3 regions of the Pantoea sp. E2023-21 genome follow, and region 2 is predicted to be linked to each of the others. Evidence: predicted binding sites of a transcription regulator. Region 2 holds the regulator's gene; each other region holds the start of a gene.

Region 1 (10,848 bases), 160 kb from region 2:
ATCCAGCGTCAGCGCGGTTAATGCGCCGAAGTTCGCCAGCACCAGCACGCCCAGCGTGGCATTGAGCGACGGAATCATGCGCGATGCGGTGCCAATGCCGCCTTTTAAACTGAAGCAGCTCATACCGCGCCCGGCACCAACGCTGCCGCGATCAAAATCGGCCGTGGCGTTATTCAGGGCCTGTTGCGCCATCGCTTCGGTGATCGCCAACGCCTGAATATCGTTGAGCCAGCCGTCGTTGCACTCCAGCGCCAGCGGATTGACGGTTGGCAAACTGCGGCCCAACTCGCTGTTGCGGCTGATGGCATCGCGCACCAGCGTAGTAAACAGCGTGCCGACTGCCAGCGTGTTGCTCAGCAAAATCGGCGTTTGCAGCACGCCCAACTCTTCGACCTGCACCAGTCCAACCGGCTTGGCGAAACCGTTAAACACCGCCGCCGCACAGGGCAGCGGCTGGGTAAACAGATTGTCGCCCGGCGGCACAATCGCGGTGACGCCGGTTTGTCGCTCGCCGTCGGCTAGCGTGTAATGCCCGACGCGTACGCCCGGTACATCGCTAAGGCGATTGGTGGCACCGCTAACGGTGCGCGGTTGTCCCAGCTGACGCTCGCTGCGCCAGCGTTGCAGCAGCAAGTCGCGCTGCAGTTGTTGAAAATCCATGCTTAGCTCTTCAGTTTGGGATCGAGCGTGTCGCGCAGCGCGTCACCCAGCAGGTTAAACGCCAGCACGGTAATAAATATCGCCAGGCCGGGAAACACGCTGACGTGCCATAAGCCGGCCATCATCATGCTGCGGCTCATCGCCAGAATATTGCCCCACTCCGGCACATCAGGTTCCGGGCCGAGGCCGATAAAACTCAGGCCGGCGGCAGTGAGAATACTGGTGCCGATACGCATGGTGAAATAGACAATCACGTTAGAGAGCGTGCCTGGCAGAATATGGCGCAGCAGAATCACGCGATCCGGCGCGCCGGCGCAGCGCACCGCTTCGACATACGCCGCCTGTTTCAGCGACAAGGTGGAAGCACGCACAATGCGGGCAAACACCGGCACGCTGAAGATCGCCACCGCAATGATGACGTTGTTCAGTCCCGGACCGAGAATCGCCACCACCGCAATCGCCAGCAACATGCCGGGAAAGGCAAACAGCACGTCGGAGCCACGCATAATCAGCATATCGATCCAGCGGCCATAATAGCCCGCCAGCAGGCCCAGCAGCACGCCAACCACCATGCCGAGCGTCACCGACAGCACGCCGACATAGAGCGAGATGCGCGCGCCAAAGATGATGCGACTGAACAGATCGCGGCCCAATTCATCGGTGCCCATCCAGTGCGTGCTGGACGGCGGCGATGACAGCGCCATCCAGTCTGGCGCCATCGGATCCCAGGGCGCCAGCCACGGCGCAAAAATGGCCACCAGCACCAGCAGCAGCACAAAGCCGCCGGAAACCAGCGCCAGCGGATTACGTACCAGCGCGTGCAGGAAATCGCGCCACGGCGAACGGATCGCCTCCTGCGCGTGGGCAGGCAGAGATTGCAGACTCATGAAGGCTCCTGTCGCAGGCGAATCGCTGGGTTGACCACGGCATACAGCAGATCGACCAGCAGGTTAATCACAATAAATTCAAACACGAACAGCATCACCAACGCCTGAATCACCGGCTGATCTTGCGCTTTGATCGACTCGATCAACAGCCAGCCCAATCCCGGCCAGTTGAAGACGCTTTCGACCACGATCGATCCGCCGAGCAGAAAACCAAACTGCAAACCGAGCATGGTGATCACCGGGATCAGCGCGTTGCGCATCACGTGTTTCCACGTCACCAGCCGATTGCGCAGCCCTTTGGCTTTGGCGGTGCGCACATAATCTTCCTGCGCCACTTCGAGAAACGCCGAGCGGGTGAAGCGCGCCATCACCGCCGCCACCGACGAACCGAGCGTGATAGCGGGTAATACGATGTCGCTGGGTTGGTTGAAGCCGCTGACCGAAAACAGGCCAAACGGCATGGCGACGAACTGGATCAGCAGCAGACCGAGCCAGAAGGTCGGCATCGAGATGCCGCCGACGGCGACGCTCATTAAGGTCCAGTCCTGCCATTTTCCGCGTTTTAGCGCGGCAAAGACGCCGAGGAATAACCCCAGAATCACCGACCAGGCAAAACCGGCCAGCGCCAGCCACAGCGTTGGCATAAAGCCCTGTTTGATCACCTCCAGCACCGGTTGTTGGGTGCGATAGGTGACGCCAAGATCGCCGCGCAGCAGGCCGCCGATCCAGTTGATATATTGCTGCGGCAGCGGATCGTTAAGTCCGAGATGCTGACGCGCGGCTTCCACCGCAGCTAAAGGCGCGTCCGGTCCAGCGTAGATGCGCGCCGGATCGCCAGGCAGCAGCTTGATGAAGCCGAAGACCAGCAGCGAGACCACCAGCAGAACGGGGATCATCTCCAGCAGTCGGCGAATGATGTATGCGAACATGCGGTTCCTTTGAATGGGTGCGCATAAATGCGCACCCTACGTTGTAGGGTCGCCATTCATGGCGACCACCAACCTTTACTTAAACGTCGCCTGATTAAACAGGAAGTTACCGTCTGGCAGCATCGACACGCCGCTCAGCGTGCTGCGCTTGCCAACCAGATTGTCTGGTGTGCCGAGGAACGCCACCGGCGCCTCTTTCCACAACACTTTCTGCGCCTCGGCGTAGGCCTCGCCACGCTTCGCCGGATCGGCAGTGGCTAAGCCTCCGGCAATCGCTTTGTCGGCTTCGGCATTGCTGAAATAGGAAACGTTGTACGAGGTCGGCACCCAGGATTCCGTGGCGTAGAGCGGACGCAAGGCCCAATCTGCGTCACCGGTTGAGGTCGACCAGCCGCCATAATAGAGATCAAATTCCGCCTGTTTCGGGTCTTTCACGCCCCACAGTTTGGCATTGCGCGTGCCAGAATCCATCGGCGTGACCGTGGCGCGAATGCCCACCGTTGCCAGCTGCGCTTTCAATACCTGCGCGGCACGCACGCTGGCGGTAGCGTTGGTGACCCACAGTTTAAGATCGAGACCGTTCGGATAGCCGGCCGCTTTCAGCAGCGCTTTGGCTTCATCTGGCGCATAGCGATAGTTTGGCGTGCTCTGCTTCTGGTAGAACTGCACACCTTCAGGAATCGCCGAACTGGCCGGTTTGCCCATGCCGGCAAAGGCGACTTTTAACCACAGATCGCGGTCGATGGCGTAGTTGATCGCCTGACGCACACGGACATCATTCAGCGGTTTGTGCTGAGTGTTGATCGCCATATAGTAGAGATAAATGCTCGGATCGCGCTGGATCGCCAGTTTGCTGTCGCTCTGCACGGTGGCGATCAGATCCGACGGCAGCGGCCAGATCGCATCAACCTGTCCCGATTTCAGCGCCGCAACGCGCGTGGCATCTTCCGGGCTTGGCGAGAAGATCACGTTATCCACCTTCGGCCAGCCTTTTTGCCAGTAGCCGTCATATTTCGCCAGCGTCACGGCTTTACCCGGCTGCCAGGTCACGAATTTAAACGGACCGGTGCCGACCGGATGCAGGCGCAGCTGCGCTTCTTCCGGATACTGCTTGAGAATCGCCGGGCTCCACATCACCGCTGACGGATGCGCCAGCGTATTAATGAAGGCACCAAACGATTGGTTGAGCTCGATTTTTACCTGATCCGGCGCCAGCACCGTGACCTTCGCAATCATCTTGTAGAGGCTGTTGCGCTTAAGGCCTTTTGTCTGGTCGGCGAGCCGATCGAGGTTGGCTTTTACCGCTTCGGCATCGAACGGCGTGCCGTCCTGGAAGGTGACGTCTTTACGCAGCGTCAGGGTAAATTCGGTGGCGCTGTCGTTGCTGGTGTAACTCGTGGCGAGCCACGGCTGCAATTTCATCTGCGCATCGAACTGGAACAGGCGCTCAAAGATGCCGCTCTGCACCGAATAGCTGACGTTATCGGAGGTATCGTGCGGGTCGAGGCCGGTGATATCGGCATACATCGAAATGCGCAGATCCTGTGCCTGAGCGGCGGCGGCCAGCGAGAGGGTCAATCCGAGCGCAAGCGCAGTACGGCGAAAAATCGGGTTCATGAAATCTCCTGGTATTGAGGGTTAGCGCGAAACACAGTCAGCGACCCAGTGTTGCGGGGCAACCTGGCGATAACGCGGTTTAATGACCGTTTCTCCCACCTTGCGCAGCGGCGATGGAATTTCGCTCTCTTCGAAAGTGCGGGGTTGACGGTTCTGGGGATCGGCTACCGGCACCGAGGCCAGCAGACGTTGGGTATAAGGATGCTGCGGCTGGTTAAACACCGATTGACGCGGGCCGAGTTCGACAATCTGGCCGAGATACATCACCGCCACGCGATTGGCGATACGTTCCACCACCGCCATATCGTGCGAGATAAAAATCCACGCCACGCCAGTTTGCTGCTGCAGATCCATCATCAGGTTCACCACCTGCGCCTGAATCGACACGTCCAGCGCCGAAACCGCTTCGTCGGCGATGATCACTTTGGGTTTCAGCGCCATGGCGCGCGCAATAGCAATGCGCTGGCGCTGGCCGCCGGAAAATTCGTGCGGATAGCGCCGCGCATGCTCTGGCAATAAGCCCACGCTTTTTAACAATGCATCGACCTGCGGCGATGCTTCTTCCAGCGACTTCACCATGCCGTGCAGCAGCAGCGGTTCGGCAATGGTGAAACCAACGGTCAAACGCGGATTGAGTGAGGCGTACGGATCCTGAAATACCATCTGGATTTCACGGCGCAGCGGCTGGAACTGCGCCTCTTTCAGGTTGGCGATTTCATTGCCCTGAAAATGGATGCTATCGGCATCGCTGTTAATCAGCCGCATCAACGCGCGACCGGTGGTGGATTTTCCGCAGCCACTTTCGCCAACAATCGCCAGGGTTTCACCGGGCCACAGGCTGAAATCGATCTGCTCCACCGCGTGGACCTGATGGGTCAGCGCCGAGAAAATGCCGCTGCGAATCGGGTAGTACACTTTCAGACCGCGCACATCCAGCAGCGGCGTTTCGTCATAGCGCGCGGTGCGCTGCTCGCCTTTGTCTTCCTCCGTCTGGGAACCCAATAGCGGAAAACGCTGCGGCCACGCGTGTTCGCGCATATCGCCGAGTTTTGGCACGGCCGCGAGTAACGCTTTGGTATAAGGATGCTGCGGCGCATTGAAAATTTCCGTCACGCTGCCCTGTTCAACCACTTCGCCACGCAGCATCACCACCACGCGATCGGCAATTTCGGCCACCACGCCCATATCGTGAGTGATGAACAGCACCGCCATCTGTTTCTCGCGTTGCAGATCACGCAGGATGTGCAGAATGCGCGCCTGCACCGTGACATCCAGCGCGGTGGTCGGTTCATCGGCAATCAACAGTTGTGGATCGCAGGCCAGCGCCTGAGCAATCATCACGCGCTGGCGCATTCCGCCCGACAGCGAGTGCGGGTAGCTTTTCATCACGCGATCGACATCGGCGATGCGCACCTGACGCAGCAGTTCACGCGCACGCGCATCGGCCTGGCTTTTGTCGCAAATCTGGTGGTCACGCAGCGCTTCGGTCAGCTGATCGCCAACGCGCAGCACCGGATTGAGTGAGGTCATCGGCTCCTGGAAAATCATCGCCATCTCACGACCCCGCAAGGCGCGGCGCTGCGTTTCATTCAGGTTGGCCAGTTGATGCGCTTTGCCCTGACGATCGCGAAATTGCATGCTGCCGCGATCGATGCGTCCGGAGGCCGCCAGCAAGCCCATTACGGCCAGCGAGGTGACCGATTTGCCCGAGCCACTTTCGCCCACCACGGCGACAATTTCGCCTTGGTGAATGTTAAAACTGATGCCCTTCAGCGCCTGATTTTCGCCGCTGCGGCCGCGAAAACTGACGCTAAGGTCTTGAATCGCGAGCACCGGTGGTGAACCGGCAACGCTGGCGGCGTTGGGGGTAAGTAAAGTGTCCGTCATCGTTGCTCCGCGTGCGGGTTACAGCCAGATTTGGCCTTGAGCATAAGAAAGGAAGGGCGAGCTGTCGGCGGCCAACCAAATTGGGCCATCGAGATCGACATGCTCAGCGGCAATCGCTACCGGTAATGCCGCCTCCATCGCCAGTGATGAACCGAGCATGCAGCCCACCATCAGCCGCATATCGAGCTTCTGTGCCTCTTCCACCATGGCCAGCGCTTCGGTCAAACCGCCACACTTATCCAGCTTGATGTTGATCATCTCGTAGCGGTTGCGCAGCTGCGCAATATCTTCACGCGTATGGCAGCTCTCATCGGCGCAGACCGGAATCGGGTGCGCGAAACGCTGCAGTTCCTGATCCTGGCCCGCCGGCAGCGGCTGTTCGACCATCGCGATGTTAAAGCTGACCAGCGCGTTGAGCAGGCTGGGCAAATCCACGCCCGACCAGGCTTCATTGGCATCAATGATTAAGGTGGCGCGCGGCGCGGCCTGGCGAATCGCGGCGACTTTTTCCAGAATCTCGTCGCGGTTGAGTTTGATTTTCAGCAGGATGGCACCGCGGGATACCGCATCGGCAGCGGCGGCGGCCATGTTCGCGATGGAATCGAGGCTGAGGGTTTCGGCGGTGATCACCGAGGGCGGCTGACGGCGTTCGCACTGTTGCCACAGCGTGTGTTTCGCCAGCGCGGCATCGAGACGCCATAGCGCGCAGTCCAGCGCATTACGCGCTGAACCGGCGGACAAACGGCTTTGCAGATCGAGACGGCTCAAGCCCGCTTCAATGTCGGCGCGCAGCGCGTCCAGTTCGGTGTTGACGCTTTCTGGCGTTTCATCGTAGCGCGGCGTTGGCGTACATTCGCCGCGGCCAATAAAGCCATTCTGCTCCAGCGTCACGCGAATCACCGTCACTGCGGTGCGTGTACCGCGTGAGATAGCGAACGGCCGCGCCAGCGGCAGCTCCAGCACTTCAATCTGCATGCGCCGCATGTTAGCCGCGCTCCTGCAGCAGCGCGGCGATATCCGCGATGCCGAAACGCACCGGGTCAGTGGCGGGTACGCCAAATTCCGCGCTGATTTCCGCACAGTAAGCGCGCGCTTCATCTTCGCTGTAGTTGGAGGTGTTGATAGCGAAACCGGCCAGCTGTACCGCGTCGCTGGTGACGTGCGCGGCGCGCAGGTTGGCTTCAACGCAATCTTTCAGGCTAACCATCGGCTGATGCGGCAGATGGCGCATATGTGGGCGGCCCATTTCGTGGCACATCACCAGCCAATGCGGCTGCGCACCGTGGATAAGTCCCATGCTGACGCCAGCATAAGAAGGATGGAACAGCGAACCCTGACCTTCAACAATATCCCAGTGATCGGCATCATTGGCTGGCGACAGCGCTTCGGCCGCACCGGCGATGAAATCGGCGATCACGGCATCAATTGCAATGCCTTCCCCTGCGACCAAAATGCCGGTCTGCCCGGTGGCGCGGAAATCGGCTTTCATGCCGCGTTCGCGCATCGCCGCTTCCAGCGCCAGCGAGGTATACATCTTGCCAACGGAGCAGTCCGTACCAACAGTAAGTACACGCTTACCTGAGCGCTTTTTACCGCTGCCCACATTCAGTTTTGGACGCATGTGGCGCAGGTCGAACAGCTCCACACCAAACTCTTTGGCCAATGCCACCAATTCCGGCTCATCGACTAAACGATGGTGCAAACCGCTGGCGACATTCAATCCCGCGGTAAGGGCGCTTTTGACCGTGTCGAGCCAATGCGCGGGCAGATAACCACCGGCGTTGGCGGTGCCGAGCACCAGCGTTTTAGCACCGCGCGCTTTGGCGGCGGCGATATCGAGTTCTTCAAGGCCAAGACTGACGGTGCAGCCGGGCAGTTTGATTTCGCCAACGCACTGTTCTGGACGCCAGACATGAATGCCGCGTGCGGTTTTAGCGGCCAGTGGATCGGTTACGTCGCCGAGGAAGAGTAAATAAGGTTGTGGGATCAGCATGATGTTTCTCGTTTCAGACGGTTTATAGGGCCTGAACTGACTATTTCATGCTGGAGAAAGGGTGACGAATGCTTGTTTAGTGGCGAGGTATAACCTCAGGCTATAGGCAGATCGAAATGTGATGGCTGAAGGGATATATCAATGCGTTAGGAAGAAAAGGGTGGGAGGCGTAGTGCGAGAGATAAGAAAACAGTTGATAACCACAGGTCGATCCCTGACCGCGATTATCGAGGGTATCTGGCGGGGTGCATTAATTTAATGCACCTGGCGGTACGTGTTTAAACGTCTCAACATAGGAGCGGAACACGTTGCGGAAAAAGCGTTTCATAAGGCACCTGGTTCAAAAAATGTTGAATAAATACGCGAAAAGTATAACTCCTGAGCGTTTTTACCGCAAATATTTTTGAAGTGGATCACAGAATGGGGATTTATTGGGGATTTGCGGTGGTCGCCATGAATGGCGCCCCTACAGCAGGCGCAGTTGAAATTGTAGGGTGCGCATTTATGCGCACCAGGCAGCAGCATCGTTAGTTAAACCAACCCATGTGTTCGCTTAAAATGGTGCAGCCAATGCTGATCAGCACCACCCCGCCCAGCACTTCCGCCCATTTGCCCATCACCGGACCGATAAAACGGCCGACCATTACGCCGGTAGTCGCCATTATGGTGGTGGCGGCGCCGATGGTGACAGCGGTCATAATGATATTTACCTGTAAAAACGCCAGACCGACACCGACCGCCAGCGCATCAAGACTGGTGGCAACGGCGGTTAACGCCAGCACCATAAAACCGTGACGCTGCGGCGCTTCGCAAGGCTCATCAGCGGTTTGACGAAAGCCTTCCATCATCATACGACCGCCCAACACGCTTAACAGACCAAACGCCACCCAGTGATCCCACGCCATAATGTAGCGGCTGGCCGCCAGGCCAATCGCCCAGCCAATCAGCGGCGTCAGCATTTCAATGACACCAAAAATCAATCCGGTACGCAGCGCTTCTTTAAAATTCGGGCGATTCAATGATGCACCTTTGCCCAATGCTGCAGCGAAAGCGTCCATTGACATACCAAAGGCCAGAATAAGGGTTGCGATAAATGTCATGGGTTTTCAATCAATGCCGCGGAACAGGCTGTAAAGCCGCTACTTCTCCGCATTTATTGTTCAGTAATGAAAAAGTGCGCGCAGTCTAACACGCAAAAACGCCAAAAAAAAGACAGTAAAATCAGGGATTTAAGTATAGCAAAGGCTATAACTCTTAACTAAAGCTCATTTTGACGCTAAGTGAATGGAATAGAAGAAATTTCTTAGAGCGAATCGGCATGGGGATTGCACCACGCCGCCGTTTTATGCGCTAATGCCCGCGCTAACTGATTTGGAAAATGACCATGAATAACCCGTTCGAAACGCTGATTATCCCTGGTGGCATTCTGCTGCTGGGCTTTCTCTCCGCCCTGCTGTTGCCTGCGCCCTCATTTGGCATTGAGCTGGCTAAACAGTTACAAGAAAGTTTGCATCTGATGGATGTTAATCAGCTGTATACCATCGTCTTTAGTTTGTGGTTTTTGCTGCTGGGCGCGATTGAGTTTTTCGTGATTCGCTTCTTGTGGCGTCGACGTTCGCGTTGATTACTTTTCAGTCAGGTGATGCATTTTTCTTCTGAAGGGTACGCCGCGTCGCGCCCAAAATCATCACCACAAAAATGTAACATTAGTTTTACACGAAAAGGCGAAATATCGAGCAACATAAAATCCGCATAAATAATCAATTTGTGTTAATTCTTTAATTATCAATTCATTAAAGTGTGATACAGCTCACCGGCCGTTTACTCCCGCCTTCCAATCACTCACAATAACGCAACAAATATTTTACCCTAAGCGTCTGATTAAGAGATAAAAATCCCTTATGACCGCGGGGTTGAGCTGATTAATTCTTATGCTGAATCATTTCCGCCTTTAAAAAATAAACAAACGTTTAATTCCGATACGAGAATGTTATATTCGAATGCATATGCATAACGTGCAGTTAACCGTTATCGTCCCCATGACTTATACCTGAGTCTTAACCTTTGAGAGATAGCGCCACGCGCTCGAAAGAAGCGCGGCTATTTCGCCTGCGAACCTGTTGAGCTTCAGGTCAACAGAGAGAGGAGATGTCGCCTCATGAGTACTACTGCGGTAAATCTGGCGCTCGCCGCCGCTGGCAAGGAAAGCGCAAACCTTCAGGAACGGAAAGATGTCGACGTACTGCTGATTGGCGCAGGCGTGATGAGTGCGACCTTGGGCGCATGGCTGCAAGATCTGGAGCCTGACTGGTCGATTGAGATGGTTGAACGCCTCGATGATGTGGCCGTTGAATCCTCTAATGGCTGGAACAACGCCGGCACCGGTCACGCCGCATTGGCGGAGCTGAACTATACGCCGCAAAAAGCGGATGGCAGCATCGACATCGCTAAAGCGGTGGCGATTAACGAATCGTTCCAGATGTCGCGTCAGTTCTGGGCCTATCACGTTCAGAAAGGCAACCTGCGTAATCCCAAAAGTTTTATCCACAGTACGCCACACATGAGTTTCGTCTGGGGCGACGATAACGTTGAGTTCCTGCGTAAACGCTTCAATGCGCTGCAGAAAAGTACGCTGTTCCGCGGCATGAATTACTCAGAAGACCGCGCGCAAATCGCACAGTGGATTCCGCTGGTGATGAACGGACGTGACAGCAAGCAAAAAGTCGCCGCGACCTGGACCGAAATGGGCACCGACGTGAACTTCGGTGAAGTGACGCGTCAGCTGATTGCTTCTTTAGAGAAGAAAGCCAATTTCCGCCTGCGCTTACGTCAGGAAGTGCGTGATATTAAGCGCCTGAGCGATGGCCGCTGGCAG
Region 2 (10,848 bases):
GCCGCGCTGGATAATAATCCGCATTCGCATAGTGTTGCGTCACACGATTATCCCAGATCGCCACATCATTCTCCTGCCAGCGCCAGCGCACCTGGAACTCCGGTTTAGCACTATGCCAAAACAGGAAGTTTAGAATCGCATCGCTCTCTTTTTCGCTCAGGCCCAGTAAACGCGTGGTGAAACCTTCATTCACAAACAAGGCTTTACGTCCGCTGACGGGATGGGTGCGAATCACCGGATGCTGCACTGGCGGATTTTTTGCCACCGCCTGCTGCCAGCGCTGATGCTCTTCCTTGGTTTTACGGTATTTGTACTCCTGGAACGACTTCTTGAAGTCATGCTCCGCCTGCAATCCACTTAGTAGCTGCTTGAACGGCTCAGAAAGCGCTTCGTATGCCGCAATGCCGGTTGACCATAAGGTGTCGCCGCCGCTCTCCGGCAGCAGCTTCGACGCCAAAATAGCAATCGCCGGCGGCGTTTCTATAAAGGTAACGTCGGTGTGCCAGTTATCGTTGTCCGGCGGATTGTCCTGATGGGTATCCAGCACAATGATCTCGTCCACACCTGCTGCATGCGGATAGACCGGATGGATGTGCAGATCGCCAAAGCGAATCGCCAGCGCGCGCTGCTGTTCCGGGGTAATCACCTGATTGCGCAGGAACAGCACCTGATGGCGCAGCAGGCCATGATAAAGCTGTTCAAACTGTGCATCGCTCAACGGGCGGCTGAGATCCACATCGCTGACCTGCGCCCCGATATTCGGGCCCAGAGCGGTAAAAGAAAGTCGTTCGTTCATTGCTGTTCTCCATTCCAGGGCGTCAGTCGGCGCTGCAAGGCGCGCAGACTCAGTTCTAAGCCAAAGGCAATCAGGGCAATCACGGCGATCCCGGCCAGCACCACGTCGGTGGCGAGAAACTCACCGGCCGACTGCACCATAAAGCCCAGTCCACGCGTGGCGGCAATCAGCTCGGCTGCCACCAGCGTTGACCAACCTACGCCGAGACCGATGCGCAAACCGGTGAGGATTTCAGGCAGCGCGCCAGGCAAAATGACAAAGCGCAGCAACTGCCAGCGCGATGCGCCAAGAGCCTGCGCGGCACGAATCCGCACCTGCTGCGCATTCTTCACGCCGGCCAGCGTCGATAAGGTCACCGGGGCGAAAATCGCCAGATAAATCAGTAAAATTTTCGAGGTTTCGCCGATGCCGAACCAAATCACCATTAGCGGCAAATAGGCCAGCGGCGGCACTGGGCGATAAAGTTCGATCAGCGGATCAAGCAAGCCGCGAATCGCCGGGCTCAGGCCCATGGCGATGCCCACCGGAATGCCAATCAGCGCGGCAAAGAACAGCGCCACCAGCATGCGCGCCAGGCTGGCACCTAAATGCTGCCAAAGCGTAGCGTCCATAAAGCCTTGCGGGCTGGCGATCAATATTAGCTTCTGCAGCACCACTTGCGGCGGCGGTAAAAACAGTGGGGCAACTAAGCCCAGCGCCGTTATGCCCCACCACAGCAGCAGCAACAGGCCTACGCTCAGCAAGCTGAGTGAGAACTGGCGGGAGAACGGCCAGCGCAGTCCACCACGACGCGGCTGGGTTTTCTCATCAAGCAACGCACTCATATAAATGCCTCACGCTGGGAAAACACTTGATTCAGTACATATTCACGACGCTCGATAAACGCCGGATCGGATTTGATGCTGCGGCATGGTTCCCCGGCCGCAAAGCGCTGACCAAAATCAAGTTTCAGACGCTCCACGACGCGGCCCGGTCCCGGTGACAGCAGCACCAGTTCGCTGGCGAGGAACACCGCTTCTTCGATGTCATGGGTGATCAGCAGAATCTGTTTGCCAGTCTCTCGCCACAGCGTCAGCAGTAAGGTTTGCATCTGTTCACGGGTAAAGGCGTCCAGCGCACCAAACGGCTCATCTAACAGCAGCAACTGCGGATCAGCCGCCAGCGCACGCGCAATCCCCACGCGCTGACGTTGCCCCCCAGAGAGCTGCCAGATAAAACGCTGCTCTGCACCTTCAAGTCCCACTTTGCGGATTAAACGGCGCGCAATGGTATGACGCTCCACCTTCGCCATCCCCGCCAGTTGCAAACCGAACGACACGTTATCAATCACGTTGCGCCATGGCAGCAATCCTTCATTTTGAAACACCACGCCGCGCTCGGCACCCGGCCCTTTCACCACTTTGCCATCCAGCATAATGCTGCCAGATTCCAGCGGCAGAAAGCCGGCGATCAGGTTGAGCAGCGTGGTTTTTCCGCAGCCGGAGGGGCCTAACACCACCAGCAGGTCTCGGCTGCCCAACTGCAGGTTGATGTCCTGCAGCGCGGGTTGTCCGGCATAACGCGCATTGAGATGGGTGATGTTGAGCATAGGGCCTCCGGTTATTTTGCTAAGGGCGCAACGAATCGCGTCGTGACGAAGCTGCTGTAATCGTTGTCCGCCGCAGGCACTTTGCCCTGCTCTTTCAGGAAGTTGGCGGTATCCACAATGGCCTTGTTTACCGGCTTGCCGAGCTGCTCAACCTGCTGTTGCGCGGTCAGATACGTGTTGCCTTTCACCAGCACCGGTACATCCGCTTCCGGTACACCGCTCAGACGCGCCAGCTTGCTCAGGTTGTCTGACTGCTTCAGCCATTGTTCCGGATTGGCAATATAAGCTTGCTGCGCTTCAACGGCGCTTCGGGCAAAGGCGGTGACGATGTCTGGATGCTGCTGCGCGAAGTCCTTACGCACCACCCACACATCCAGCGTTGGCGCGCCCCACTTGCCGACCTGCGAAGAATCCGTCAGCACGTTGCCATCTTTCTCCAGCTCATTCACTGCCGGAGACCAGACGTAAGCACCGTCAATGTCACCGCGTTTCCAGGCGGCAATAATCGCTGGCGGCTGCAGGTTGACTAACGTGACTTGTGAAGACTTGATGCCCCAATGCTTGAGCGCGGCGAGGAAGCTGTAATGCGTCGTCGAGATGAACGGTACGGCGATGCGCTTACCAATCAGGTCTTTAGGATCTTTGATGGTTTTCTTCACCACCAGCGCTTCGGAGTTACCGAGCTGTGAGGCCAGCAGGAAAGCTTCAATTGGCAGCTTTTGCGTGGCGGCGACCGCCAGCGGGCTTGAACCGATATTGCCAATCTGTACGTCGCCCGATGCCAGTGCGCGCAACACGCTGGCACCGCTATCAAATTTGCGCCAGTCGACGGTGGCACCGCTCTCTTTGGCGAAAGTATTATCCGCCTGCGCCACTTTGGCCGGTTCAGCCGACGTCTGGTATGCCACGGTAACGTTGACCGCTTGCGCCTGGAACGCCATCAGGGCCAGAGCCGCCGCGACCGCCGTTATTGTTTTTTTCATCGCCATCATCATTCACCCCAATGTGTTTTTGTCTGGGCAGTTTCTCCAGCGACAGTAATTTCATAAAGGAATTAAAAATTATCCCTAATGCCGATCTGTTCTTAGATCAACATCGGGCAAGGCTATGCAAAAAACACAAATGGAAAGAAGGTAGAAATCGATAAATATGTCACGCGCTCACATTACGTCTGTGATATTGATAGACTTCTCATTTTTCACCTTTCACTTGCGGTCCTAAATACATGTCGATTGAAAAAGTCGCGCACCTGGCTGGCGTGTCAAAAGCCACTGTTTCACGGGTTTTGAACCAAAATCCCGGCGTGCGCCCGGATACGCGCGCCAAAGTGCTGGCAGCCATCGACATCTGCGACTATCAGCCCAATTTGCTGGCGCGCCAGTTGCGCACCGCGCAAAGCCATATGTTGTTAGTGTTGATCCCCGACATTACCAATCCCTTCTGCTCGCGTGTGGTTCAAGGCATTGAGGCGGAAGCGGAAGCGCAGGGTTACCACATTCTGTTGTGCAACTCAGGATCACAGCTGCGACGCGAAGCGGCCTATATTGCGCTGCTCACCGGCAAGGTGGTGGATGGCGTGATCACCATGGACGCGGCCGGCTGTTTGCAGGAGCTGAAAGCGCTGATTGGCGATGCGCCTTGGGTGCAGTGTGCGGAATACGATCCATCGATCGAAGCGTCCAGCGTGACGATTGATAATAAAGAAGCGGCCTTCGAAACCGTGCGTTATCTGGCGGAGAAAGGCCGCCGCCGTATTGCACTCGTGAACTGCGATATGCGCTACCTCTACTCTCATCAGCGTGAAGAAGGTTATCGCGCGGCGCTGGAGCAGTTGGATCTTACGTGGGGGGGCGTGGCCTACGCCGAGAATATCACCTGCGAAGCGGGCAGCGCGGCATTGCGTGAACTGCTGTCGCAGCCGGAACGTCCTGATGCCGTGTTTGCGGTCTCTGATGTATTGGCTGTCGGCGTCATCCACGCAGCGTTGGAAGCGGGGTTGCGCGTACCAGAGGATTTAGCGGTGGTGGGATTTGATGGTATCAACTTTACCAGCAGCCTGAATCCGCCGCTGACGACCATTGAGCAGCCAATGAATCACATGGGGGCACGCAGCGTGCAATTGCTGCTGCAGCGCATCCGGCAGCCGAACTCACCGGTGGTGCAGGAAGTGTTGCCGTGGAAGCGCGTAGAACGCGCTTCCAGTTAACTCAGCGCCAAATCAGCAACACGCACGCGGCAGTGAGTAAACCCATCGCCAGATTGAAGATTTTCCACGCGCGTGGGCTGCGCAGCAGACGTCCAATCAGCGAGCCAAAGCCCATCCAAATCACGCCAGAGACCACGTTCACCAGCGCCATGCCGATGCTGATCGCCACCACCGAATGCAGATATTCGCTGCCTGCCAGGCTAAAGCTCGCCACCGCACCCAGCGCCATCAGCCAGGCTTTCGGGTTGATCAGCTGCAGCAAACCGCCTTGCCAGAACGGCATTTGCTTCACCGTAACCTCATCGGTTTCCAGCTTTTCATACTCGGCGGTGGCGATTTTCCACGCCAGCCACAGCAGATAAAGGCTACCGGCAATTTTCAGGATCAGATGCAGTGAAGGATAAAGCAGGATAAGACCGCCAATGCCAAATGCCACCATCAGCAACATGACTTGCATGCCGATCATGATACCAATGAGCAGCGGAAGGGTGCGCAGGAAGCCAAAATTAGCACCCGAGGCCGTAAGTAACATATTATTGGGCCCGGGCGTGATGGCCGCGACCCAGAGAAAACCTAACATTGATAAAAAAAGACTCAGTTCCATGTATATTCGGGTGCTCCTCACCCAGTAAAGCGAACAACCCATCGAAGCTATCAGCGACTTATGCATCAGACAAGCCTTTACCCAAGCTATTTTGATCGCCCCAGCGGCGAGCGCTTTAAACCACTGCGCGGATTCACTAACGCGCATCTGCAAACGCTGCTGCCGCGCATTCTACGTCGCCGCGTTACCTTACGTCCGCACTGGCAGCGTCTTGACCTGCCGGACGGCGATTTTGTTGATTTAGCGTGGAGTGAAGACCCGGCGCAGGCGCGTCATAAGCCGCGCATGGTGATGTTTCACGGTCTGGAAGGCAGCTTTCGCAGTCCCTACGCGCACGGCCTGATGCAGGCGTGTCAAGCGCGTGGCTGGCTGGCGGTGGTAATGCACTTCCGCGGCTGCAGCGGCGAACCGAACCGCTTAAAGCGCATCTATCACTCCGGTGAAACCGAAGACGCAACCTACTTTCTTAACTGGCTGCAGCGCGAATGGGGCACCGTGCCAACCGCCGCCGTCGGCGTATCCCTGGGCGGCAACATGCTCGCTTGCCTGCTGGGTCAGCAAGGTCACGATGTACCGATTGATGCGGCCATTGCCATCTCGGCGCCGCTGGCGCTCGAGCCATGCAGCACCAAACTGGATGTCGGCTTCTCGCGTTTCTATCAGCACTATTTGCTGACGCGGCTGAAGAAAAACGCCACGCGTAAATTACACGCCTGGCCCGGCACGTTGCCGGTCGATCTCGCCCAACTGCGCGCTTTTCGCCGCTTACGCGAATTTGATGATGCGATAACCGCACGTGCGCACGGTTTTATTGACGCGAACGACTATTATCAACGTGCCAGCGCGATGCCGCTGCTGACCGGCGTGCGTAAACCGCTGCTGATTATTCATGCGCAAGACGATCCCTTTATGACCGATGCGGTTATTCCGCAACCTGACCAGCTTTCAGCATCGATTCAGTATCAACTGACGCAGCAAGGCGGCCACGTTGGCTTTGTCGGCGGCACCTTGCTTAAACCGAAAATGTGGCTGGAACAGCGCGTACCCGATTGGCTCTCAACGTATCTGGATGTGTAATTGTGATTATTCCCTGGCAAGAACTCGAAGCGGACACGCTGGAAAACCTGATTGAAACCTTTGTGTTACGCGAAGGTACTGATTATGGCGAGCAGGAACGCAGTTTACTGCAAAAAGTTGCCGACGTGCGCCGCCAGCTGGAGCGTGGCGATGTGGTGCTGGTGTGGTCGGAACTGCATGAATCCATCAATATCATGCCAAAAGGTGAATTCCGCGGCTGATGCACCCCGCGGCAATTCGTGGTAACAATGCTCATCGCCGGACCTCACAGGGAGCTCTGTTATGTCAGCCAGGCATCCAATTATTGCCGTTACCGGTTCCAGCGGCGCCGGAACCACTACCACCAGCCTTGCCTTCCGTAAGATTTTCCAGCAGCTGAATTTGCATGCAGCGGAAGTAGAAGGTGACAGTTTCCATCGCTTCACGCGTCCGGAAATGGACATGGCGATCCGCAAGGCGCGCGATCTGGGTCGCCATATCAGTTACTTCGGCCCGGAAGCCAACGACTTCGGCTTGCTTGAGCAGACGTTCAGGCATTACGGCCAAACCGGTTTGGGCGAATCGCGTAAATATTTGCACACTTACGACGAAGCCGTGCCGTGGAATCAGGTGCCGGGCACTTTCACCCCCTGGCAACCGCTGCCGGAGAACACTGATGTGCTGTTCTATGAAGGCTTGCACGGCGGCGTGGTCACGCAGCAGCAAAATGTCGCAGAGCATGTCGATTTGCTGGTTGGCGTAGTCCCGATTGTTAATCTTGAGTGGATTCAGAAGCTGGTGCGCGACACGGGCGAGCGCGGTCATTCGCGTGAGGCGGTGATGGATTCGGTGGTGCGTTCAATGGAGGATTACATCAACTTCATCACGCCACAGTTCTCACGCACCCACATTAACTTCCAGCGTGTGCCAACCGTTGATACGTCCAACCCATTTGCGGCACGCGAAATTCCGTCGCTCGACGAAAGTTTCGTAGTGATTCATTTCCGCGGTCTGGAAGGCATCGCGTTCCCCTATCTCCTGTCGATGATTCAGGGATCGTTTATCTCCCACATCAATACGCTGGTGGTGCCGGGCGGAAAAATGGGACTGGCGATGGAGCTGATTATGCTACCGCTGGTGCAGCGACTCATTGAAGGGAAGCGGATTGAGTGAGTGTCATTGGTCGCCATGAATGGCGACCCTACGAAATGAGAGCGTTTTGTAGGGTGCGCATTAATGCGCACCTGCCAGCATTAAAGCGCGATCACTTCGTAGCTATGCGTAATTTCCACGCCTTTGCCCAGCATGATCGCCACCGAGCAATATTTTTCCGCTGACAAATCAACCGCGCGTGAAACCGCCTTGTCGCTTAACGCTTTGCCGCTGACGATGAAGTGCAGATTGATGCGGGTAAAAATACGTGGCGCTTCTTCGCGACGTTCTGAAGTGAGTTTCACTTCGCAATCGGCGACATCGCTGCGCCCTTTTTGCAGGATCGACACCACATCAATAGCGCTACAACCGCCCGCCGCCATCAGCACCATCTCCATTGGACTTGGCGCTTTATCACCGGAATTACCGTCCATTAATACCTGATGGCCGGATGAGGATTCTCCGAGAAAGGTCAAACCTTCCACCCATTTCACTCGTGCCTGCATTATTCTTTCTCCTGAAGAGGCGGTTTTGCCGCCAGAGTACGCTTTCACCTGACAAACAGCAATCCAGAGTAATCCCCCTTCTGCTGAAGCGAGACAACACAAGACAGCTCGCTAAAGCTGTGCTACAAACAGTGCTGAAAATATTTTCGTCATTACAGACGAAGGCGGGAAGAATCAAAAGCGTAGCTTAAGAGTCCACCCGGAATAATTTTTCCTTTACTGGAAACGCTCGACGATTAAACCGCCTGACAGGGAAAAATGCCCCCTGTATTTTGGGCACGATTACAACAGAGGATAATAGCGAATGGTTCTCGGCAAACCGCAAACAGACCCTACACTCGAATGGTTCCTGTCCCATTGCCATATTCACAAATATCCATCCAAAAGCACGCTCATCCATCAGGGTGAGAAAGCGGAAACGCTGTACTACATCGTGAAAGGTTCCGTAGCGGTACTGATTAAAGATGAAGAAGGCAAAGAGATGATTCTCTCCTATCTCAATCAGGGAGATTTTATCGGCGAACTCGGTCTTTTCGAAGAAGGCCAGGAACGCAGTGCTTGGGTGCGTGCGAAGTCTGCCTGCGAAGTGGCTGAAATTTCATACAAAAAATTCCGTCAGCTGATTCAGGTAAACCCGGATATTTTAATGCGACTTTCGTCGCAAATGGCGCGTCGTCTGCAAGTGACATCTGAGAAAGTGGGCAACCTTGCCTTCCTCGATGTGACCGGACGTATCGCGCAAACGCTGCTAAATCTGGCCAAACAGCCAGATGCGATGACTCACCCGGACGGGATGCAAATCAAAATCACCCGTCAGGAGATTGGTCAGATCGTGGGCTGCTCACGCGAAACCGTGGGTCGTATCCTGAAAATGCTGGAAGATCAGAATCTGATCTCCGCACACGGTAAAACCATCGTCGTTTACGGCACCCGCTAATTTCTTCTCACCCACGGCGTGATGGCAACATCGCGCCGTTTCTATTTGCGATGAGCTGATGTGGCGCCGAATCATCTATCATCCTGAAGTTAACTATGCGCTGCGGCAAACGCTGGTGCTGTGCCTGCCTGTGGCTCTCGGCTGGCTGTTTGGCGATCTGCAAAAAGGTCTGCTGTTCTCGTTAGTGCCTGCCTGTTGCAATATGGCGGGGCTGGATACGCCGCACAAACGCTTCTTCAAACGCCTGATTGTAGGGGGTTCGCTGTTTGCCACCGGCAGTTTCCTGATGCAAATCCTCACCGCGTACCAAATTCCGCTGCCGCTGATTTTGCTGGCGCTGCCGCTGCTGATTGGCGTGACCGGTGAAATCGGCCCACTGCATGCGCGCCTGCTCCCCGCGACGTTAATCGCCGCCATCTTTACGCTCAGTTTAGTGGGACGCATGCCGATGTGGGTGCCGCCGCTGCTCTACATAGGCGGCACGCTGTGGTACGGCTTGTTCAACTGGTTCTGGTTCTGGCTGTGGAAAGAGCAGCCGATGCGCGAATCGCTTAGCCTGCTGTTCCGTGAGCTGGCCGATTATTGCGATGCCAAATACACCTTACTGACGCAGTTGACCGATCCGGAAAAAGCGCTGCCCCCCCTGCTGGCACGCCAGCAAAAGGCGGTCGATCTCATCACGACCTGCTACCAGCAAATGCACATGTTGTCGGCCAGCCGTGATAACAGCCACAAACGTCTGACACGCGCTTTTCAGGTGGCGCTGGATTTACAGGAACACATCTCGGTGAGTTTGCATCAGCCCGAAGAGGTGCAAAAGCTCGTGGAGGAGAGCCACGCCGAAGCGGTGATTCGCTGGAACGCCAAAATCATCTCAGCCCGGCTGCGCGTGCTGGCCGATGCGATCCTCTACCATCAATTACCCGATCGTTTTCACATGGAGAAACAGCTCGGCGCGCTGGAGAAAATTGCGCGCCAGCATCCGGATAATCCGGTCGGCAACTTCTGCCTGTATCACTTCAGTCGCATCGCCCGCGTGTTGCGCACGCAGAAGCCACTCTACACACGTGACCTGATGGCCGATCGCCAGCGCCGTTTGCCGCTGTTGCCGGCGTTGCGCAGTTATCTGTCGTTCAAATCTTCCGCGTTACGCACCGCCGCTCGTTTCGCCGTGATGCTGATGTTTGGCAGCGCGTTGGCGCTGTTCTTCAACATTCCCAAACCTTACTGGATTCTGATGACCATCATGTTCGTCAGCCAGAACGGCTACAGCGCGACACGCGTGCGTATTCAGCACCGTGCGCTGGGCACCTTTGCGGGTTTGCTGATCGCTGCCGCCTCGCTACAGCTGGCGGTGCCGGAATCGATCACGCTGCTGTTTATGCTGGGGATCACGCTGGCAAGTTATCTGATCACGCGGAAATATTATGGCTGGTCGATGATTGGCTTCACCGTCACCGCAGTGTATTCGCTGCAGCTGCTGTCACTTAACGGCGCGCAATTTTTACTGCCACGCATGATGGATACCCTGATGGGCTGTTTGATTGCCTTCGCCGGGATGATTTGGTTGTGGCCGCAGTGGCAAAGCGGGCTGCTGCGCAAGAACGCACACGATGCGCTGGAAGCGTATCAGGATGCCTTGCGACTGTTGCTGGGACCGGAACAGTCGCCCGAGAAACTGGCTTATCAGCGCATGAAGGTTAATCAGGCGCACAATGCGCTGTTCAACTCATTGAACCAGGCATCGAGCGAGCCGGGCTTTAACCTGCAATATCTAAAAGATATGCGCATGTGGGTAACGCACAGTCAGTTCATTGTCGAGCATATTAACGCCATGACGATCCTGGCGCGCGAACACACCATGTTGACGGCGAAGCTGGCAGAACGTTATCTGCAATCCTGTGAAATCGCGCTGCAGCGTTGTCAGCAGCGGCTGGCATATGACGGGCCGGGCAACGACAGTAATATTCTGGAGGCGCCGGAGAATCTTAATGAAGGGCCGG
Region 3 (10,848 bases), 1.7 Mb from region 2:
TGCGTATGGCCTATTTCCACCAGCGTTCGACCATTTTTATGCAGCAATTGTCCGCCGCTGATCACGCCGGCACCGACGGTTTCATCAATCACTATCTGAATCACGTGTTGCGCGCCACTGGATGCGCCAAACAACGCTTCGGCTAACGTCCAGGCAGAAATGTCATGCTGCACAAACACCGGTAAACCGGTGCGCTGCGCCAGGGTTTCTGCCAGCGGCATATCCTGAACGTCGTAACCCGGCATACGATGCACTATGCCAGAAGCGGCGTTGATCAAACCCGGCAAGGTAATGGCGATGGCGGTTAACCGTTCCAGTTTGCTTTGATGGCGAATAAAGAAGTCATTCACCATCTCCTGCAAGGTTTGCAGCAGCGGTTTTTCGGCGGTGGCATGCAGCGGCAAACGATCTTCCTGCAATGCACGGCTGCTGAGATCGCGCAGCGTCAGCGTAATGAATCCGGGCTGAATGCGTACGGCGAGATAGTGCCAGGCGAGAGTGTCGAGGATCAAACCAATCGCTGGGCGACCGCGGCTGCCCGGTTCCTGAAATTCGGTTTCCTGTACCAGATGAGCATCGAGCATTTCACGCACGATTTTGGTAATGCTGGCGGGCGCTAACTGGGCACGTTTAGATAGCTCAATACGCGAAATCGGGCCGTAAAGGTCAATCAGTCGGTAAACCACACCTGCGTTGGTCTGTTTTATCTGATCAATATGACCAGGTTGACTGTACAGATTCACGCCCTACTCCCATTATTTTCGCGCTTCTAAATAAACAACAGCTATGGTGATGCAGATTGGCTGGGAACGTCAAATATTTGATTAGAAATGTGATTTATCGCACATAAACTTTGCACCCAACTTAATGCGTTGGGTTAATTCTCCGCGTTTTGCAGCATCAGCGACATCATGTTGGTCATTTGCGCCGTTGGTTCTCGCGTCGCCGACCAGACCAACCAAACCTCAGAAATCGCGTCACTCTCCTGTAAAGGGATCCACACCACATCGGCCAGACGCGCCCGACGGAATGACGCCGGCAGAATCGACACGCCCAGCCCTGTTGCCACCAGGCCCAGAATAGTCATCGCCTCGCCCACTTCCTGAGTAATAAAGGGTTTAATTTGATAGCGATGCAGCAGCGCCAGGATTTCACCGTATAACGCGGTGCCACCCTGCGGATCGAAAAACACAAATGGCTCATTGGTTAACGCCTGAATAGAAATCGACTCAGCATCGGCCAGCGGATGCGCCCAATGCACCACCGCACACAGCGGTTCGCGCAGTAATACGCGGTGCTGCAAATCGTTGGGCAGCGGCGTATTGCGCATCACGCCAAGATCCAGTCGATCATCGTGCAAAGGCGCCAGTTGCTGCCGCGTGTTGTTCTCCTGCATCTGAATGTGCACTTCCGGCCAACGCTGGCGGAATTGATACAACGCATCTGAAACCAGGCCGGTAAAGGGAGCTGAGGAGGTAAAGCCGATACGCAACTCACCTTCCTGTCCCGTATGCACGCGCGCAGCGCGACGGGCAGCCTGTTCGACCTGCAGCAAAATGGCTCGCGCATCCTGTAAAAACAGCGCACCGGCGGGCGTGATTTGTACGCTGCGATTGGTGCGGGTAAACAACTGCGCGCCAATTTCCTGTTCCAGTTGCTGAATCTGCTGGCTTAGTGGCGGCTGCGAAATGTTGAGTCTCTGCGCGGCCCGCCCAAAATGCAGTTCTTCCGCGACGGCAATGAAATAGCGTAAATGGCGCAACTCTATATTCATATTTTAAACGTCTTATTTGAGATTATTAATATATTGTACAACCTATTATCCCTTTCCTACAGTAACGCCATGATTGCTTAAACGAGGATGTTCCGTGAGTCGCTCTTCCCAGGCGGTGATACTCGATGAAGACGAGTTATCCGTAAAGCCTGCTCCAGCTACAACCCCTTCAGAATGGATTGAACGCGGATCGCCGCAGTTTATGCGCGTGACGCTGGCCCTGTTCTCCGCCGGCCTTGCTACTTTCGCCCTGCTCTATTGCGTGCAGCCCATTCTGCCGGTGCTTTCGCAGCAATTTGGCGTTTCCCCGGCGCAAAGCAGCATTTCTCTCTCGTTATCGACCGGCTTAATGGCACTGGGCTTACTGTTTACTGGTCCGCTGTCGGATGCGATTGGGCGTAAATCGGTAATGGTTACCGCGTTAATGCTGGCCGCCATCTGTACCTTGATTTCCGCCACCATGAGCAGCTGGCAAGGGATTTTGCTGATGCGCGCGCTGATTGGGTTATCGCTGAGCGGTGTTGCTGCCGTTGGCATGACTTATCTAAGTGAAGAGATTCATCCGCGCGTCATCGCCTTTTCCATGGGACTGTATATTAGCGGTAACTCGATAGGCGGCATGAGCGGACGCTTGTTAACCGGTGTATTGACCGATTTCTTCTCGTGGCGCGTTGCGGTAGGCGTCATTGGTTGCTTCGCGTTGGCGGGCGCGCTGATGTTCTGGAAAATTTTGCCCGCGTCACGTCATTTCCGTCCGGCCTCATTACGTCCGCGCAGTTTGCTGATCAATTTCCGTCTGCACTGGCGCGATAAAGGTCTGCCGCTGTTGTTTGCTGAAGGCTTTCTGCTGATGGGCGCGTTCGTCACCCTGTTCAACTATATCGGTTATCGCCTGCTAAGCGCGCCGTGGTCGCTGAGCCAGGCAGTGGTGGGTTTGCTCTCGGTGGTCTATCTGACGGGTTCATGGAGTTCCCCGAAAGCGGGTGCGATGACCAGCCGCTTTGGGCGCGCTCCCGTGATGATCGGCGCTACTGCGATTATGCTAGCGGGATTGCTGCTGACAGCGTTTGACTCACTGTGGCTGATTTTGCCCGGCATGATGCTGTTCACCGCCGGATTCTTTGCGGCACACTCTGTTGCCAGCGGCTGGATTGGCCCGCGTGCGCGTCGTGCTAAAGGCCAGGCATCTTCACTCTATCTGTTCAGCTATTACGTTGGCTCCAGCGTGGCGGGTACGTTGGGCGGCGTGTTCTGGCACAGTTACGGTTGGATGGGCGTAACCGCATTCATTAGCCTGCTATTATTAATGGCTTTGCTGGTCGGTTGGCGTTTGCAGTGCCGAAAACTGTAATACCTTTCATCTGTTAAACGGGGCTGATGTGCCCCGTTCTCTTCTCTCAATCACGCCATGGGCCGATCTCACAGTCCCAGATAAAACAAAACGTCCATTCATCGCTATAATTCATTCCATTCCAACAATAGTTAGACTTTTATTATTTCACAGCAATGAGGACGTTAGATGGAACGCTATTATTACGTCGATAAGCACGCCGGCTATAACGACAACCATGTAGTACATGCAACGGGTTGCCCGTTCTTGCCCGCCGATGAGGTACGCCGTTTTCTTGGTACTTTTTACACGCCAAATGCCGCCATTCAGCAAGCCCGTAAATTTTATGCCAGCGCGCTGGGCTGCGAGCATTGCTGTCCGGTTAATGTAAAAAAAAACATGACGACTCAAAATAGCGTGGCACTAAAACACATGGTGCGACTCTGATAATCATGATTTGAGAATGGCCATGTGCTTAAGCTCTTTTGTTAAGCACGACTGAGGCGTTACACAATAACAATAAATTTAAATGTAATAATGACTGGACCTTAACGCTGCAAAACCGTCGTCGGGTCCAGTCGCCTCTTTCCCACTGCTATCGCTCTAAGTCACTCTCGCGTTGTAAGCAGAAAGCCTAATAACCTCAGGCTATTAACAACCACTTTCGCGATAAAAAATATTCAGTAATAAAATCCCGACAAACGGTTTCCCTCCGCTCATTAATGCTCCACAATAGCGTCAATTTGTGACTCAGGTCACTTTATGGGGTGCCACCTCGCCCTTTCACTCGCCGTCTGACAGATTTGAAATCCATGCAATCTACTACTGTTTCCCGTAAAACGGCCTGGCTACGCGTTGTATTGCTGGCCATTGCTGCTTTTGTATTTAACACCACAGAATTCGTACCGGTCGGCCTGCTGTCGGATATCGCCGCCAGCTATGACATGAAAACTGCTGACGTCGGCATCATGCTGACTATCTATGCGTGGGTTGTGGCCTTATTGTCGCTGCCGTTGATGTTGCTAACCCGCAACATTGAGCGACGCTTGCTGTTAGCGGTGCTCTTCATTGTGTTTGTGGCCAGCCATGTGCTCTCTTCCGTGGCATGGGATTTCACTTCACTGGTTATCTCACGTATCGGTATTGCCTTAGCGCACGCCGTTTTCTGGTCAATTACCGCTTCGCTAGCGATTCGCGTGGCGCCGGCGGGGAAAAAAACGCAGGCACTGAGTATGCTGGCAACCGGTACCGCGCTGGCGATGGTGCTGGGCGTGCCGATTGGTCGTATCGTTGGTCAATATCTTGGTTGGCGCACCACCTTCGGCATGATCGGCCTTTCCGCCCTGGTGTTGATGATCTTGCTAATGCGCATACTGCCGCGTCTGCCGAGCGAGCACACCGGGTCACTGAGCAGCGTGCCGATGCTATTCCGCCGTCCGGCGCTGGTGGCGATGTACATTTTGGTCACGGTAGTGGTGACGGCACATTACACCGCTTACAGCTACATCGAACCCTTTATGCAGATTGTTGCCAATGCCGACGATAATTTCACCACCTTGCTTTTACTGCTGTTTGGATCGGCGGGAATTATCGGCAGCGTGTTGTTTAGTACGCTGGGGAATAAATTTCCTTCGGCAATGCTGATCGCCGCGATTGCGATGATCACGCTATGTATGGGCTTGCTGGTGTTTGCCGCAGTCCGTCCCGCCGCGATCACCGTGTTGTGCATCGTTTGGGGCATGGCAATGATGATGATTGGGTTGGCGATGCAGGTACGCGTTTTAGCGCTGGCACCGGATGCGACAGACGTCGCGATGTCCCTGTTTTCGGGTATTTATAACATCGGTATCGGCGCGGGTGCGCTGCTGGGCAACCAGGTCAGTCTGCATATGCAAATGTCTGATGTCGGTAACGTCGGCGGCATCATTGGCCTTGCCGCACTGTTGTGGTGTATCGCTATCTTCCGTCGCTACCCGCAACTCCGTACCAACGGATAACAAAAAAAGGCTTCAGAAGGTGTATCTTCTGAAGCCTTTTAATCACTTCTCACGGAATGCTTCATCGCACTCCGCACTATTCTCTTAGTTATAAATTACTGCTGTGCCATTTAGCTTGTTGTTGCCAGAGGTCGAAGTGATGCGGAAAGACTTTGCTCCGGCAGCATTGGCCTTTTCCGCTAGCTGATTCTCCAGCGAGGTCAGGTTGGTGCTGCCCGATGCGCTAATCACGCCAACTTGTTGTTGATTCAGCGGCGCTGCGTTTACCAGGTCTGCAGCCATGCTACCAAACGCGATTGAAGACAATGCTAATGCGGCCAGGGTCAGTTTGATGCTTTTCATAATTTTGCTCTCTTAAACAGATGAATTGGGGTCGGTCATAATTAAGTTAACAACCGTTAATTAAATGCTACTGCTGAAAGGGTGCGCGCGTCAATCATTTTATTAATGGTCGTTATTTAAATTGAAAGTGGCGTGATTATGGGCTTCGCGGCCCTTTTTGACTTATCCATTTGGGTGCTTTCGTCAGCCAAAAGCACGAACGGATAAAAACGCACAGGCTCATTTCGCGCTGCGCTTGCATATTTATTTAATGATCGGTAATTTAATTGGGTGTTACTTAGCTTTGAGGTGCCCAATGACAGAAGTTAACGATGTGGTGAACAGGAAAACGCGCGGCCGCCCGAAGGTGTTTGATCGCAACGATGCCCTGGACAAGGCATTGATGTTGTTCTGGGCGCATGGCTATGAAGGCACTTCGTTGTCCGATTTGGTTAACGCAACCGGCGCTAAAGCCCCAACGCTTTATGCTGAGTTTGAAAATAAAGAAGGTTTATTCCGTGCGGCGATGCAGCGATATATTGAAACGTTTAGCACGCAGCGTAACGCAGTATTGAATGATGATGCATTAGATGTGAAAACGGCTATTGAAGCTTATTTTCGTGCAACTGCCGCGTGCTTCACTGAATGTGATAAGCCAGCAGGCTGTTTCTTCATTTGTACCTCGAGCGCACTTTCTTCTGGTTCACAAGAAGTGGCGCAAATGCTGGCGCAGCAGCATCATGCGCAGGAATCCGCGTTGAAAGCATTTCTTGATACCCGGCAGCAGCGCGGCGAGTTACCGCAATGTGCCAATAGTGCAATCTTAGCCAGCTATCTCGCGTGCTTACTGCAGGGAATGTCCGTGCGTGCTCGTGAAGGTGCTAATCGCAGCGATCTTGACCAGATCGTGGATACACAAATGGCAATCTGGCCCGCTCTCGCGGGATATTGTGAATTGAGCACCCAATAAAATTCAGGCCGACTTCCCTGTCGGCCTGAATTTATGGCCTCAATACTACGCGTGAGGCGAACGAGCGTTAAGGTAGGAAAAACATCGGTGTTAATGGCGCGCTCACCGGGCTGTTATCCGGTTTAGATGGCATTAAATCCTTCATTGATGCCCACCAGCGCTGACACACTTCTGTTTTTGCTACTGCTTCCCAACGCGCTTCAGACTCAATTTCCACGCTGGCAAACAGCAGATTGCGTTCACCATCCAGCCAGATAGCGTAATTGTGCGCGCCATGCGCCTTCAGCGTCTCGGCCAACTCCGGCCAAATTGGCGTATGACGGCGCAGATACTCATCGTGGCAGTGTGCATGCACCTGCATCACAAAGGCTTTACGCAACATCGCTGCGTTCCGCCTGCAGAGCCGCTTGCCACGGCTTGACGTTGAAGCGTTCACCCAACGCGATCAGCTGCTCTGTGGTGATGCTTTGACGGATTCCACCCATCGACAGTGCTTTCACCACCACTTCGGAGGATTTCTCCGCAGTGTCGATCAGGCCAAAGGTCTCATCGAGGTTTGGACCCGCGCCAAAGATACCGTGGAACGGCCACATCACAATGCTGTGGTTCGCCATCGCATCAGCCGTAGCCTGACCAATTCCATCAGTGCCTGGCACCATCCATGGCAGAATGCCGACGCCATCCGGGAACACCACCAGACATTCAGTGCTGCCTTCCCACAGCAGGCGTGTGAAGCGTGCGGAATCCAGATCCACCACATAACTCAGCGCCATAAAGTTGGTGGCATGGCAGTGCATAATGACGCGATCAACGCCATTTGAGATCTGTTTGCGCACGCTGTGCGATTGGAAGTGGGCTGCCAGTTCTGATGTTGGCAAGCCACCGTTACTCAACCCCCAATGGATTTTATATGACAAGCCTTTGTCATCCACCTGCAGTAGCGCCAGACAATCGGCCGGGTCGATTTGTACATTGCGGAAAAACTTGCCCGACCCGGTGACCAGGAACCAATCATTGGCCAACGCCGGCGCGGGTTTTGTCAGTTCAATACAGCGCGGCTCTGCATAGAAATCACCGGTGAAATCTTTAACTTCTTCCGGCAGTAAACGTAGGCTGACGTTGCCGCCATTACGTTCATCCCAGCCCTTCAACCACATGTCGCTGGTCGCTTTAACCATTCCCTGAACAAAAGCGGAAGAGAGAATATTTTGCATGGTGTGTCCCTTAACGTTGACGCAGTGTTTGTTGTTCGTAATGACGGACTTCGCTCAGCCAGCTGGCATCAGCAGGGACATCGTGGCGCAGACACCAGGCTTCCCACACCGCTTGCCACGGCAACGATTTTTGTTCTTCCAGCATCGCCAGACGTCCGGTGTAATCCCCTTCGCTCTCAAGCTTGCGTAACTGATCGGTGGGTTCCAGCAGCGCACGCAGCAGCGCTTTTTTGGCATTGCGTGTACCAATTACCCAGGCCGCGATGCGGTTAATAGACGCATCAAAGAAGTCCAGGCCGATATGCACCTTGTCGAACAGTTTGTGACGCGCGATCTCGGTGGCGATGGCTTGTGTTTCATCGTCGAGAATCACCACGTGATCGCTGTCCCAGCGAACCGGACGGCTTACGTGCAGCAGCAGGCGAGGCACATAGAGCATGGCCGTGGAGATTTTGTCGGAAATAACTTCGGTTGGGTGGAAGTGGCCGGCATCCAAAGTCAGTGCGGTCTGGCGACTGCTGGCATAACCGAGGCAGAATTCATTGGAACCCACGGTGTAGCTTTCCGCACCAATGCCAAACAGTTTGCTCTCAACCGCATCGATATGATGCGCGGGATTGAGTTTTTCACTGATCACGTCATCAAGCGCACTCGCCAGGCGTTGGCGCGGTCCCAGTCGATCGACTGTGAGGTCTTTCATACCGTCCGGCACCCAGATATTCATGACGGATGCGGTGCCCAACTGCTCACCAAAATGTGCTGAGATACGGCGGCTGGCCTTGCAGTGATCGATCCAGAACTGGCGAATGCCTTTGTCGGCATGTGATAGCGTAAAGCCATCCGCGCTCAACGGGTGTGAAAAGCAGCTTGGATTGAAATCAAGGCCTAGCTTATGGGTTTTGGCCCATTCAACCCAGTTGCTGAAGTGTTTCGGTTCAATCGCATCACGTTCGACCGGCTTGTCGCTCTCCAGATAAATTGCATGCAAGTTAAGACGTTTTGCACCTGGAATGAGTGACATCGCTTTTTCAACATCAGCGCGCAGCTCATCGGCATTGCGGGCGCGTCCCGGATAGTTGCCAGTGGCCTGAATACCGCCGGTCAGTTCTCCGTTCGGATTTTCAAAACCACGCACGTCATCGCCTTGCCAGCAGTGCATCGAGACCGGAATGCCATCCAGCTGCGCCATTACCTGTTCCACATCCACGCCAATTGCGGCGTAGCGTTGTTTGGCCAGTTCGAAGGCCTGTTCAATCAGCTTAGTCATATGCAAGTTCCTTAGCAGGTTGGCTTAGCGCCGCAAAGCGTGCCTGATGGGCAGCAAAGGCGCTGTTGTTCAACGGTTCAAATTTTTCTAACGGGAAGTTTTGGCTAATGCAGCGTCGTAGATCGCTAACGTCACGCAGTTCGCCCAAGGCGATTAACTGGCAGCCGACGTTACCGAGCGTCGAGGCTTCAATCGGTCCTGCCAATACCGGCAGTTGACAGGCATCAGCACATAATTGATTTAACAGCGGATTCTGACTGCCACCACCCACCACATGCAGTTGGCGCAGCGGCGCGGCGCGCAGTTGGCCGAGTTCACCCATCACCTGGCGATACAGCAAGGCCAAACTGTCAAAAATGGTGCGCGCCAGCGCGGCAGGCGTCTGCGGAATGGGCATATTTTGTTCGGCGCACGCGTTTTGAATCTCCTGAACCATGCTGTCTGGATTGATAAAACGGCTGTGGTTTGGGTTTATAAGCGCATTACAGGCAATTTCCTGTGCCGCTTCTGTTATCAACGCGCAGAGATCGGTAATTTGCAGCTCGGTGCAGACACGTTGCAGCAGCCACAATCCCATGATGTTTTTGAGAACGCGATAGCCTTCTGCCCCACCTTCATTGGTAATGTTGGCTTTAAGCGCGGCAGTGCTGACGCAGGGTTGCAGGCTCTCAATCCCCATTAGCGACCAGGTCCCAGAGCTGAGATAAGCGGCATCATCCTGCATTAAGGGGGTTGCTAAAACGGCGCTCGCGGTGTCGTGCGTGGCAACCGCGATGACCGGAATTTTGTTGCCGCTGGCGCTGGTCCAGTAACCTACCGTATTGCCCGGTGAGGTCGGTTTGCCGAACCATTTTGCGGGTACACCTGCCCAGGCGAGCAAATCACTGTCCCATTCACCGCTATGGATATTAAGCAGCTGGGTGGTGGTAGCGTTGGTGTATTCCCAGTTCATCTGGCCAGTAAGGCGATAATGCAGATAGTCTGGAATCATCAGCGCATACTGCACCTGCGCCTGCCAATCTGGTTGCTGTTGATGGAGGGCGTGCAATTGATAAAGCGTGTTGAAAGGCAAGAACTGAATGCCGGTGCGCTGATAGATAGCACCTTTGCCGAGGTCGTTAATGGCCTGAGCCATGTGTCCTTCTGTGCGCTTGTCGCGATAGCTCACCGCTTCGCCGACACGCTCGCCGTTAGCATCCAGTAAGACCAAATCGACGCCCCAGGTATCGATGCCGATACTGTCCGGCAAAATGCCTTCATCATCTAGCTGGGCCAGCCCCAAACGAATTTCCTGCTCCAGCCGGTCTAAATCCCAACAATCATAATCTGCACGGCGCACGCGCTGATTGGTGAAGCGACGAACTTCACGCAGGCTGATCTGCTGATTCGCTGAACTCCATTGTGCGAGCATCACGCGCCCGCTGGATGCGCCTAAATCAATGGCAACAATGTTACGCATACTCATGGCGTGTTCTTCCTGTGATGAGATGGCTACAGATTAGAAATCTCTGCTTTTAGCCACCTTCCCCTAACTGCCAGTGCGTAATAGTCGCTGGCAGACTGACAAAGAAGTTCGTGAGAAAGCTCACAGAACCACACAAGGAGAGAGTTGTGAGCCTTGCCGCATTTCCGTTAAACGCTGGTGAGATCTTGAAAAATTAGCCATTTTCCTGCGTCACTAAGGTGAAAATTCAAGGTAAGGTGCTTGGCGCCTGCGTAGACTCGGCAACGGTAAAGTTAATCAAGAGGCGAATCATGACCGTTCTACATAGCGCAGATTTCTTCCCTGAAGGGAATTACGCCATCGCCATTGAACCGCGTGTGCCGCAGCAGGCATTCCCCGAGCACCATCATGATTTCCATGAAATTGTGTTGGTTGAACAAGGTTCAGGTATTCATGTGTTTAACGGTCAGCCGCAAGCCTTATCTGCGGGATGCGTGTGCTTCGTACGCGATCACGATCGCCACCTATATG

Evidence for each region. The regulator CRP, encoded in region 2, controls carbon source genes, mostly activating them, when cyclic AMP is high. The targets are predictions, from matches to a motif close to ATGTGANNNNNNTCACAT.
Region 1: a site for CRP is predicted at 8,375-8,392, ahead of azuC (stress response protein AzuC). Genes of this name have one in related genera too.
Region 3: a site for CRP is predicted at 3,848-3,865, ahead of ACRQ84_RS05655 (sugar transporter). Genes of this name have one in related genera too.

The regions. Positions count from the first base shown of each region.
Region 1 covers NZ_CP195344.1:3,051,821-3,062,668, forward strand. The annotation lists gene ACRQ84_RS14370 (P1 family peptidase) at 1-660, opposite strand, end outside; gene ACRQ84_RS14375 (ABC transporter permease subunit) at 663-1,547, opposite strand; gene ACRQ84_RS14380 (ABC transporter permease) at 1,544-2,476, opposite strand; gene ACRQ84_RS14385 (glutathione ABC transporter substrate-binding protein) at 2,552-4,093, opposite strand; gene ACRQ84_RS14390 (ABC transporter ATP-binding protein) at 4,115-5,980, opposite strand; gene dgcA (N-acetyl-D-Glu racemase DgcA) at 5,999-6,964, opposite strand; gene dgcN (N-acetyltransferase DgcN) at 6,966-7,973, opposite strand; gene azuC (stress response protein AzuC) at 8,224-8,301, opposite strand; gene mntP (manganese efflux pump MntP) at 8,501-9,073, opposite strand; gene ACRQ84_RS14415 (DUF1158 domain-containing protein) at 9,358-9,597, shown strand; gene mqo (malate dehydrogenase (quinone)) at 10,132-10,848, shown strand, end outside.
Region 2 covers NZ_CP195344.1:2,895,863-2,906,710, forward strand. The annotation lists gene tauD (taurine dioxygenase) at 1-796, opposite strand, end outside; gene tauC (taurine ABC transporter permease TauC) at 793-1,620, opposite strand; gene tauB (taurine ABC transporter ATP-binding subunit) at 1,617-2,384, opposite strand; gene tauA (taurine ABC transporter substrate-binding protein) at 2,396-3,376, opposite strand; gene ACRQ84_RS13675 (LacI family DNA-binding transcriptional regulator) at 3,610-4,590, shown strand; gene ACRQ84_RS13680 (LysE family translocator) at 4,592-5,194, opposite strand; gene ACRQ84_RS13685 (hydrolase) at 5,255-6,271, shown strand; gene ACRQ84_RS13690 (YheU family protein) at 6,274-6,492, shown strand; gene ACRQ84_RS13695 (phosphoribulokinase) at 6,554-7,423, shown strand; gene ACRQ84_RS13700 (OsmC family protein) at 7,504-7,908, opposite strand; gene crp (cAMP-activated global transcriptional regulator CRP) at 8,213-8,845, shown strand; gene ACRQ84_RS13710 (YccS/YhfK family putative transporter) at 8,904-10,848, shown strand, end outside.
Region 3 covers NZ_CP195344.1:1,182,577-1,193,424, forward strand. The annotation lists gene mlc (sugar metabolism global transcriptional regulator Mlc) at 1-743, opposite strand, end outside; gene ACRQ84_RS05640 (LysR family transcriptional regulator) at 878-1,774, opposite strand; gene ACRQ84_RS05645 (MFS transporter) at 1,869-3,125, shown strand; gene ACRQ84_RS05650 (hypothetical protein) at 3,294-3,551, shown strand; gene ACRQ84_RS05655 (sugar transporter) at 3,917-5,101, shown strand; gene bhsA (multiple stress resistance protein BhsA) at 5,186-5,443, opposite strand; gene ACRQ84_RS05665 (TetR/AcrR family transcriptional regulator) at 5,739-6,392, shown strand; gene rhaM (L-rhamnose mutarotase) at 6,460-6,774, opposite strand; gene rhaD (rhamnulose-1-phosphate aldolase) at 6,764-7,606, opposite strand; gene ACRQ84_RS05680 (L-rhamnose isomerase) at 7,617-8,873, opposite strand; gene rhaB (rhamnulokinase) at 8,866-10,338, opposite strand; gene rhaS (HTH-type transcriptional activator RhaS) at 10,629-10,848, shown strand, end outside.